Regions from separate parts of the Lederbergia sp. B243.17 genome, predicted to be linked through region 3. Evidence: riboswitches for the same ligand, from Rfam matches in the RefSeq annotation. Region 3 holds a riboswitch; each other region holds the start of a gene.

Region 1 (2,198 bases), on a different contig from region 3:
CTGTTTGCCTATCAGCTCTTTCGCCAGATTATTGGATGGCCCCATAACAATTCCTGCCCTTGCGTCACGGTACAGCCGTTCTAGCTTTCCTTTTTTGTAGCCGTAGCCGCCAGCAACATCCATTGCAATCTGTGCAACCTCATTGGCTGTTTCTGAAGCATGCACCTTAAATTCATAGAGAAGCGTCCTTAGCTCATCGGAAAGATTTTCGCCCGAGCTGACCCAAACATTCAACCGGGATGCGATATCATTTTGCCAGGCAGACAAAGAGTCGACCAATATTTTCGCTTTAGCCAACTGGTGGCGGATAATCTGCTGCTTTCCAGCCGATCTTTTGGCAAAAGCCGCTGCCTCTTCAAAAATTGAAGAGGCTGTTCCGGTCCATGCGGCACCAAGCCCAAAAAGATAGGCATTGCTGTTCTCCACAATCCGCTTGCCTGTCCCCTCCTCGCCGATCAAATCCTCTCGTCCGACCTTTATGCTATTTAACCTTATCGGAGAACTATGATTTCCTCGCACGCCAAGAGCGTCCCAGGTTCCTGTCTCAATTCCTTCCTGTTTTGCATCTACGATAAAGTAACAAAGATCCGAAAATTGTTCTGCTTGGGGTGATCTCGTCTGTAGCACATAAAAGTCTGCAAATCCGCTGCTCGTCGCAAAGGATTTTTCCAAATTGAGCACATATCCATCATCCCCGTATTCAGCCCGGCTGTGACTTAGCCAAAATTGCCCGCCTGATGCACGCTCACTGTTTGCAATCGTTCCGAACTTTCCGGCCCGAAGCGGCTTCAGCCACCGGTTCCACTGATCCTCATTCCCGTAATGATAAATGATTAGCGCAGCGCCAATATTCATTGTGTACACAAGCGCAGTCGAGGGACAGGCCTTCGCAATCTCACGAACAACGATTCCGTATGCCTGATAATCGAGCCCCAGGCCGCCGATTTCTTCCGGCAAAAGCACACTGTTCCATCCTTCCTCGCCGAGCACCCTCATATTTTCCTTTGGGAATTCCCCTTCCCTGTCAATCCTTTCTGCATTGGGCGCGATCACCCGGGATGCCAGCTCTCGAATCTCTGCCTCCACTTCCTCCGGCTTCAGCTTTTCTTTCCTTCTCCTTGTCACCACTGCCATTCGGCAATCCCCCTCTTCTTTTTGAAAATCAAAAAGCCCTTCTCTGCAAAAGATGAGAGAAGGGCAGCTTACATAAACAATCGTCTCATCTTTAGGATCGTAAAACATCCTTCTGAAATTAGCACCGGGCAATCAAATTGCTGGTTGCTGAAGCTTCATCGGGTCAGTCCCTCCGCTTCTCTTGATAAGAAAAAATCGGTATTCACTTGTAAAAGAACCGTAAATTCAACTTGGCTTGAGTATAGTTGATGAATTTTGAATAGTCAATACTTATTTTCCACTTTTTATTTTTCTTTCTTTTATGCCTAGAAGTATCCTTATTCGACAACCATATAAATAAAGTTTTGTAAAAGTATAGAATTATTTGTAAATTTTATGTATAGTGGTAAATAGGTTCCAGTATAAAAGACCTGCCGCTCTACCCCTTAGTCAACATACCTCCATGTTTATTCCTTATCAGAACGGCAGGCTCACAGCAAGAGTGGGACCGAAATATGGAGATAGGGGAGAGAGCAATGTCAAAGTACTATATTATTAACCAGAATACCGCCATGATACGCGGAGAATTCGATGATCACGGCAACTGTATTTCTTCAGTACTTGAGTGCGGGAAGCTTATGAAAGTGAAGCAATCACCGCGGGAAATTTTGAATCAGAGCTTACAATACCACGGAACATGCCTACAAAGCGCGGCCAGGGCAACGAAACTTGCATTGGGTAATATTCAGATGCCTCCTGTCAAAATCAGCCGGAGTCTGAATATGTACTGGCTGATGATTTATTCGGCAGAACGGGAAGACAACTGCCTGCTGGCACTTGACCATATCGATCATAACGAAAAATCCTCACAACATCCGGATAAGACGCTCGTTCACTTTAAAGACGGCGGCTCCACTCTGATAGATATCAGTATCACCCGTTTTGAAAACAGGGTGAACAACACACGGAAACTCAAATCGATTTTTGACAATCGTGCAAAAAACGACGGCATATTGAATCGGCGCTATATGATTGTGAAAGAAAGCAATGGACGGTACTACCGGAAAGAAAAGAGCCCACCGTCA
Region 2 (2,198 bases), on a different contig from region 3:
TTATCACCGACTGCAACAAGCGTTTTGAAAACCGGTAAACCCGCAGTCTCTGCTGCATTTTCTTCATCCTGCCGGTCCTCTTTCCACGGATACTCATGCACCTCATACTGGATATGTGCTGCATCCAAAATTCGCATCGCATTCGTTTTATGCAGTTTTTTCTTCTTCATGCCGATCCCTTCTTCATATGAATTTAGATTAGGATAGCATGAATGCCGATTTTGGGGAAAGAAGAAAGCTGCATACTTCACAAGATTCAAATCAATTTTATTGTCTGGCACCTTGTTAAATCCATTTATTCCGCCTTCGGAAACACATTTTTTATTTGTCAGTCGATCTCATAATTGATTAAAAACCGGCGCCTTCTCAAATCGTATAGTATTCCGGTATCTCACGATTCTGCTTTTCAATGATCTCCAAAAAATAGCCGAGCTGCTTCTTCGTCCGCTGTAATGTGTCCACATCGAGGATGGGAATCGGCCTTTCTTTATCGATGTCAATATCAGTCAGATAGACGCCCTTCAGATTCTGCCCTTTCAAGGTCGACAGCAATGGCTTCAACGAAAATTCCAATGCGAGAAGATGCGATTTGCTGCCGCCGGTCATGATTGGAAGAATCGGCTTTCCTTCCAAAATGTCCTGCGGAAGCAGATCGACCAGCGCTTTCAGCACACCGGAATACGCCGCTTTGTATACGGGGGAACCGACGATGACCCCTTTGGCGTTGCGGATCTTTTCAGCAATCTCCCCGATGACCGGACTGTCATAAGCCGCCTCGAATAATACTGATTGCGGCACATCCCGGACAGACAAATGGGTTACGCTGATCCCTCTTTCCTCCAACAGCTTACCTAGAAATTTCAGTACAAGCTCAGACCTTGATTGGTGTTGCGGGCTTCCCGATATGATGACGATTTCGCTCATTTGCTCTCATCCTTTCTTTTCCGATAAAATTTTTTCCAATAGAAAAAGCCTTCTCCCGTATGATGAGAGAAGGCTCGGCATGCTATATGCGGCATTCGTTTCTCATCTTTAGAATACAGATTGTATTCTTCTGAAATTAGCACCATACAAATAATTTGCTGGTTGCTGAGGTGTCATCGGGTCAGTCCCTCGGCCTCTCTTGATAAGAATCGCTATTCAATTGAAAAATGAACTTAGTATGAAGTATAGTCAGACAATACCGAAAAGTCAACTGCAACTTTTAAAACTTTTATAATCTGGCCTTCTCATATACTTTCAGATTAGCATAAATCAGCGCAAGCTTTGGTGTCCCGATTCCTTTCTCCGCAGCAGCTGCGAGAAGCGATCGATAAAAATGGTCTCCTTCGGTAGGAAGCCCCTTTTCCATATCCCGTTGCATGGAGGATTTCATTTCTTCTCCCATGCTGCTGATCTTGTCGAAAACAGCCGACTGCAGAGCATCCGTGATTGGTGCGTCCAATACTTTCATGACAGCAATCAGCTCTCCGATGACATCCTTAATGGCCGACTCTCCTTCAACTGTTGCACGGATCGGGCCGATCGGCGCCCTCATGAGCGAGGTAATGCCGGAAAATGTCGCGATGAACAGATATTTTTCCCACATATCCTTCAAGATTGTTTCACTGTAACGGAAATTCGCCTTCGTTCCTTCGAATGCAGCCCGCAGTTCCTTGATGCGGTCGGTCGACTCCCCGTTCCGTTCACCGAACACCAGGTCATGGGACGGGCTTTTTTGCAGAATCCTTCCTTCGTCATCGAGAGTCGTTTCGATAAAGCACATTCCGCCAATTACACGATCAGCACCAAATTCAGCAATCAGTTCGTCCATATGGGCTATGCCATTCAGCAGCGGGACGACCATCGTCTCCTTACCGACATATGGTCTGATATCATCGATGGCCGATTGAAGATGATACGCTTTAGTAGCAATCAATACCGCATCGAACGAATCCGCCTCGTCCCCGGTTGAAATCATTTTCGGCTGAAAAGTAAAGTCTCCGTTAATGCTTTTGATTACAAGCCCCTTTTGCTCGAGCGACTCGCGGCGTTTTTTTCGGACAAGAAATGTGACGTCCTCCCCTTTTTCCACAAGCCTTCCCCCAAAATAACCGCCGATTGCCCCGGCGCCCACGACTAGAATCCTCATCTGCTTTCCCCCTTCTATTCCATTTACTCTTGCACTCATTATAACGAATCGGATTGAACGGGGAAAA
Region 3 (2,198 bases):
TTTTCCTCGGCAATTTTTTTCGCTTCCTTGCCGTCCGAGGCTGCCAGCACAGAAACGGCAGCGACGATTTTCCCTTCCGGGTAGCCTGCGGTATACGCGGAGACTGCTTCCTTCAGCACATCCTCACCGCCAGCAAGGAACTTCGCAAAAACGAGATTGACCTTTTCCTTTGCCGCCAATTCGGCGCTGGACGCACTGCCTCCGAGCAGGAAGATTTCCGGTTTAACGGTCGGCTGTGGATAAGCCTGGATTCCCGCAAGCCGATGGTCTTCTGCGACATTTTGGTCAACAAGCTGTTTTAAGAATGATAGTTTCTCTTCAAAGCTTGCACCGACTTGGCCATCGCGCAGTGCTTCGGTGGATAGCGGGAATCCCCCTGGCGATTTCCCAACTCCGAGATCCACTCTGCCAGGGGCAAGTGACGCCAAGACGTGAAAATTCTCGGCTACTTTATAAGGGCTGTAGTGCTGCAGCATGATTCCCCCTGCTCCGATTTTGATCGTGCTCGTGCGGGCGAGCAGATGGGCGATCAGCACCTCGGGGGATGAGCCGGCAATCCCCTTCATCTGATGATGCTCTGCCACCCAGAATCGGTCGTACCCCCATTCCTCTGCCTTCCTCGCAAGCCTCGTCGTCTTCTGCAATGCGTCCGCCCCTGTATCTCCGGGGAATACCGGGCTTTGATCCAGAATTCCTACTTTGTAGGTCATGGCTTCTCCCTCCTTTGAATGAAAAAAAGACATCTCACCACCTTTAATAAGGATGGGAAGATGCCTTTAGTTGTCTAATCGGCTCTCTTTATTTTTTGTGATTTACAATGATTTTCGTTCCTTTGCCTTGAGCGGGTACCGCTTTTTCTCCGTTGTCTCAATCTGAGTGATCTGCCCTTCGTGCACAGTGATGACAAGTGATCCATATTCGAGCTTTTGCAAGGCGGCCATAATGTCCTTCAGCACACTTGCCTTTTCAGTTGCCATTCGCATCCCTCCAAGTGTAAAAAAACCTCTTCTGAAAATAAGAAGAGGTTTGGGTCCATAAAAAAATGGTCTCTTCTTATCTTTCAGGCATTGCTCATACCTGCTGGAATTGGCACAGTACCTAATAGGTCTGCTGCCGAGGCTTCAAAGGGCCAGTCCCTCCACCTCTCTGGATAAGAAAACTCGTATTCAGTTGGCTGATGCTCTCCGTGTGGGAGTGACCTCATCTTACCCCAAGCAGAATCTTCCGTCAATAGGAAAAACAATAAGTTTTTTAAAATCCGATTGGTTTACTTGTATTTATCGCAAAAAAAACAGCGTCCCCTCTTCAGGACGCCGGTTTCTATTCTAGATTGGATTCACGTTTCCGTTGTTCTTCTGCAGCCAGCACTTTCCGGTAGCCGACTTTCGCCACACCAATGCTGATTTCATAAAGGATGAGCAGCGGCACCGTCACCATCATGTGGGAGACCACATCAGGCGGCGTAATGAAAGCTGCAATCACCAGCAGAATGAAATACGCGTATTTGCGCGTCCGGATCAAAAAGTCCGGTGTGATGATTCCGAGCCTCGTCAAGAAGAGCATGACGACAGGCAATTGGAACAATAGTCCGAACGGAAGTGTAATTTGAAACAAAAATTGGAAGTATTCATTGATGCCAATCGTCGTTTGGATGTCCATGTTGCCGGACAAACCGAGCATAAACTTGATGACGAACGGAAACAGGACAAAATATGAAAAGGCAACCCCTGCGATAAAAAGGAGAAATGCAAACGGGATATAGGCTAATGTTGCCCTCCGCTCCTTTTCCAGCAGACCGGGAGAAATGAATGACCATAGCTGGTACAAAATAACCGGTGATGTCAAAATGATTCCCATGACAAATACCATTTTCATATAAACTTTGAACGGATCGGTTACCCGAAATGCGTTCATCGTCAGCTCACTTGCTATGTCCGCATTCTGGACGATGCGGATCAGCGGCTGTGCAAAAAAGAAACTGGCGATTACTGCCAATACGAAGAAAACGACTATGATGATCAGCCGTTTTCGCAGTTCGCCTATATGTTCAAAAATCGTCATTTCATTCTGACTCATAGTTGTTTCATCCTATCATTGGCCGGCGTCTTTTTTGTCCTTCTCATCATCTTCACCCAGGCCCTTTGTTGCGTTCTTAAACTCACGCAGCGTATTGCCGGCAGCCTTGCCAAGCTCAGGTA
Region 4 (2,198 bases), on a different contig from region 3:
AAAAACGGAACGTTCTCGAGCAGATGGCCTTTGCGCGTCACAACGAGCAGAACGCCGAGCGGGAGGCCGAGAATGAGCGAGAATAAGAGCGAGAATGCGACCATCTGCACGGTCTCAATCAGGGCATCAATGATCTGTTGCGAATTAACTAGCATGTGCGGTTACCTCCTTGATGTTCACTTCTTTTTGGGCGATATACAAAAGGGCCCGCTGGATTTCCTTATCTTCACCCTGGAACTCGACAATCAGATTGCCAAATGGTATTCCTTGCAACTCGGTAATATTTCCGAAAAGAACATTGATGTCGAGATTGAATTTCTTGGCGAGTTCGGATAGAAGCGGCTGTCCAGCTGACTCTCCGATAAAATTGATTCGGAAAACCTTATTCAGCCCATCATTGTTTTGGACAATCTTCCTAATTGACTCCGGAAGCTGATCGTTCATAACTGTAGAAACAAAATTCCTGGCAGTTTCGGTCTTTGGTGCTGAGAAAACATCAAACACTGAACCTTCTTCTATGATTTTGCCTGCTTCCATGACGGCGACCCGGTCACAGATTTCACGGATTACAGCCATCTCATGGGTGATGAGCAGGATGGTGATGTTATACTCCTCGTTGATTTTCTTTAGCAGCTGCAAAATCTGGCTCGTCGTTTGCGGGTCGAGAGCCGAAGTCGCTTCATCGCAAAGCAGGATGGAAGGCTGGGTTGCGAGCGCCCGGGCGATTCCGATCCGCTGCTTCTGTCCGCCGGAAAGCTGATCTGGATAGCTGTTCGCTTTATCGCCGAGCCCCACGAAATCAAGCAGTTCTTCTACACGCCTGCGAACTTCATCCTTTGGTGTTTTGGAGAGCAGAAGGGGCATGGCAACGTTGGCAAACACCGTCTTTGAATTGAGAAGGTTGAAGTGCTGGAACACCATCCCAATCCCGCGCTTTACTTCACGTATCTCTTTTGGCGGGAGAGTGGTCAAGTCATGGCCGTCGACGATGACTTTGCCTGATGTCGGACGCTCCAGCAGATTCACACAGCGGATGAGTGAGCTTTTTCCCGCACCACTGAAGCCGATTACCCCATAGATCTCTCCTTTTTTAACTTTAAGATCCACTCCATCCAACGCGGCAACTCCATTTTCGCCGCTCCCATATACCTTCCGAACATTCTGGAATTCAATCATATTCATGTCTCCTTTGCATTTTCATAAAAAAAGCCCTCTTCGGAAAAGAAGAGGACGAACCGGCAAATCACTGCTGCCGGAAACTCTCCTTATCTCCCAAGCTTAAAGCTTGCTGGAATTGGCACAGTGCTAAAAAATAGCCTGTTGCCGAGGTGTCACAGGGCCAGTCCCTCAACCTCTCTGGATAAGAAATTGCTATTCAGTTGTTTTTGTCTTTGAGAAAAAGAAAACCTCTTCCGGATGGGGAAGAGGGCAGAATTTAAACATTCAGTCCTCTTCTCATCTCTCAAGCAGTACGCTTGCTGGAATTGGCACAGTACTTGAAACAAGTCTGTTGCCGAGGCGTCAATGGGCCAGTCCCTCAACCTCTCACGATAAGAAGATTCTCAACTATTCAACTAAACAATCAACTTGAACTTGAATATCACTTTACAGCTTGAAAACAAGAAAGTCAACAACAATTTTTAAAAGTTTTTAATTCTCCTCCGCAAGTAAAGTATTTCTCCGGGCGAGAACCTCATGCAATTAGGAAGGAGCGCAAACCTAATAAGTAAGAAAAAGATCCGGCTCTTTTCTTCCATCATTGGATTAATTCCGTCTGTTTTTATCGGAAATAGCGCATACATTTCTAAAAATACATTATTGACTAAATTTTTACCTTAATTTATACTTTCAATTAACACCACTGGAGAAAATAACGCCAATAGTGGTTTGAAAATGCAATATTACATAAAAAAATTGAATTTATGGCCGGGAGGTACTGGAATTAATAACATGGTGGGATAAGTGGTCCCTAAGGGGGTGGCAGAATGAAGATTAAAACGCAGGATTTTCTTAAAAAAGAGAACCAAAGTCTCGTGCTTGAACTGATTTTGGAATCTGGTCCAATTTCTAGGGCTGAAATTGCCAAACGGACGACGATGAGTCCGACATCAGCATCCCGGATTGTTTCTTCCCTGCTGGAATCAGGATTGATCAAGGAAGTCAGCATCAATGAAAGCACCGTCGGAAGAAAAGCAACG

What was found. A riboswitch is a leader RNA that binds a small molecule or an ion and turns the genes downstream of it on or off. The one in region 3 is predicted to bind S-adenosylmethionine.
Region 1: it holds a riboswitch for S-adenosylmethionine, as region 3 does, so the genes downstream of both, AC0TWI_RS10125 (acyl-CoA dehydrogenase family protein) here and AC0TWI_RS13210 (YezD family protein) in region 3, are expected to answer to the same signal.
Region 2: it holds a riboswitch for S-adenosylmethionine, as region 3 does, so the genes downstream of both, ssuE (NADPH-dependent FMN reductase) here and AC0TWI_RS13210 (YezD family protein) in region 3, are expected to answer to the same signal.
Region 4: it holds a riboswitch for S-adenosylmethionine, as region 3 does, so the genes downstream of both, AC0TWI_RS09965 (methionine ABC transporter ATP-binding protein) here and AC0TWI_RS13210 (YezD family protein) in region 3, are expected to answer to the same signal.

The regions. Positions count from the first base shown of each region.
Region 1 covers NZ_JBWBKF010000055.1:91,830-94,027, forward strand. Annotated here, with positions in the region: gene AC0TWI_RS10125 (acyl-CoA dehydrogenase family protein) at 1-1,134, opposite strand, end outside; SAM riboswitch class I at 1,217-1,325, opposite strand; gene AC0TWI_RS10130 (competence protein ComK) at 1,650-2,198, shown strand, end outside.
Region 2 covers NZ_JBWBKF010000089.1:28,222-30,419, forward strand. Annotated here, with positions in the region: gene ybaK (Cys-tRNA(Pro) deacylase) at 1-170, opposite strand, end outside; gene ssuE (NADPH-dependent FMN reductase) at 367-924, opposite strand; SAM riboswitch class I at 1,024-1,133, opposite strand; gene AC0TWI_RS18775 (ketopantoate reductase family protein) at 1,214-2,131, opposite strand.
Region 3 covers NZ_JBWBKF010000072.1:3,578-5,775, reverse strand. Annotated here, with positions in the region: gene AC0TWI_RS13215 (LLM class flavin-dependent oxidoreductase) at 1-710, opposite strand, end outside; gene AC0TWI_RS13210 (YezD family protein) at 813-977, opposite strand; SAM riboswitch class I at 1,051-1,157, opposite strand; gene tatC (twin-arginine translocase subunit TatC) at 1,321-2,076, opposite strand; gene AC0TWI_RS13200 (twin-arginine translocase TatA/TatE family subunit) at 2,092-2,198, opposite strand, start outside.
Region 4 covers NZ_JBWBKF010000055.1:44,988-47,185, reverse strand. Annotated here, with positions in the region: gene AC0TWI_RS09970 (methionine ABC transporter permease) at 1-155, opposite strand, end outside; gene AC0TWI_RS09965 (methionine ABC transporter ATP-binding protein) at 145-1,176, opposite strand; SAM riboswitch class I at 1,263-1,367, opposite strand; SAM riboswitch class I at 1,453-1,557, opposite strand; gene AC0TWI_RS09960 (ROK family transcriptional regulator) at 1,986-2,198, shown strand, end outside.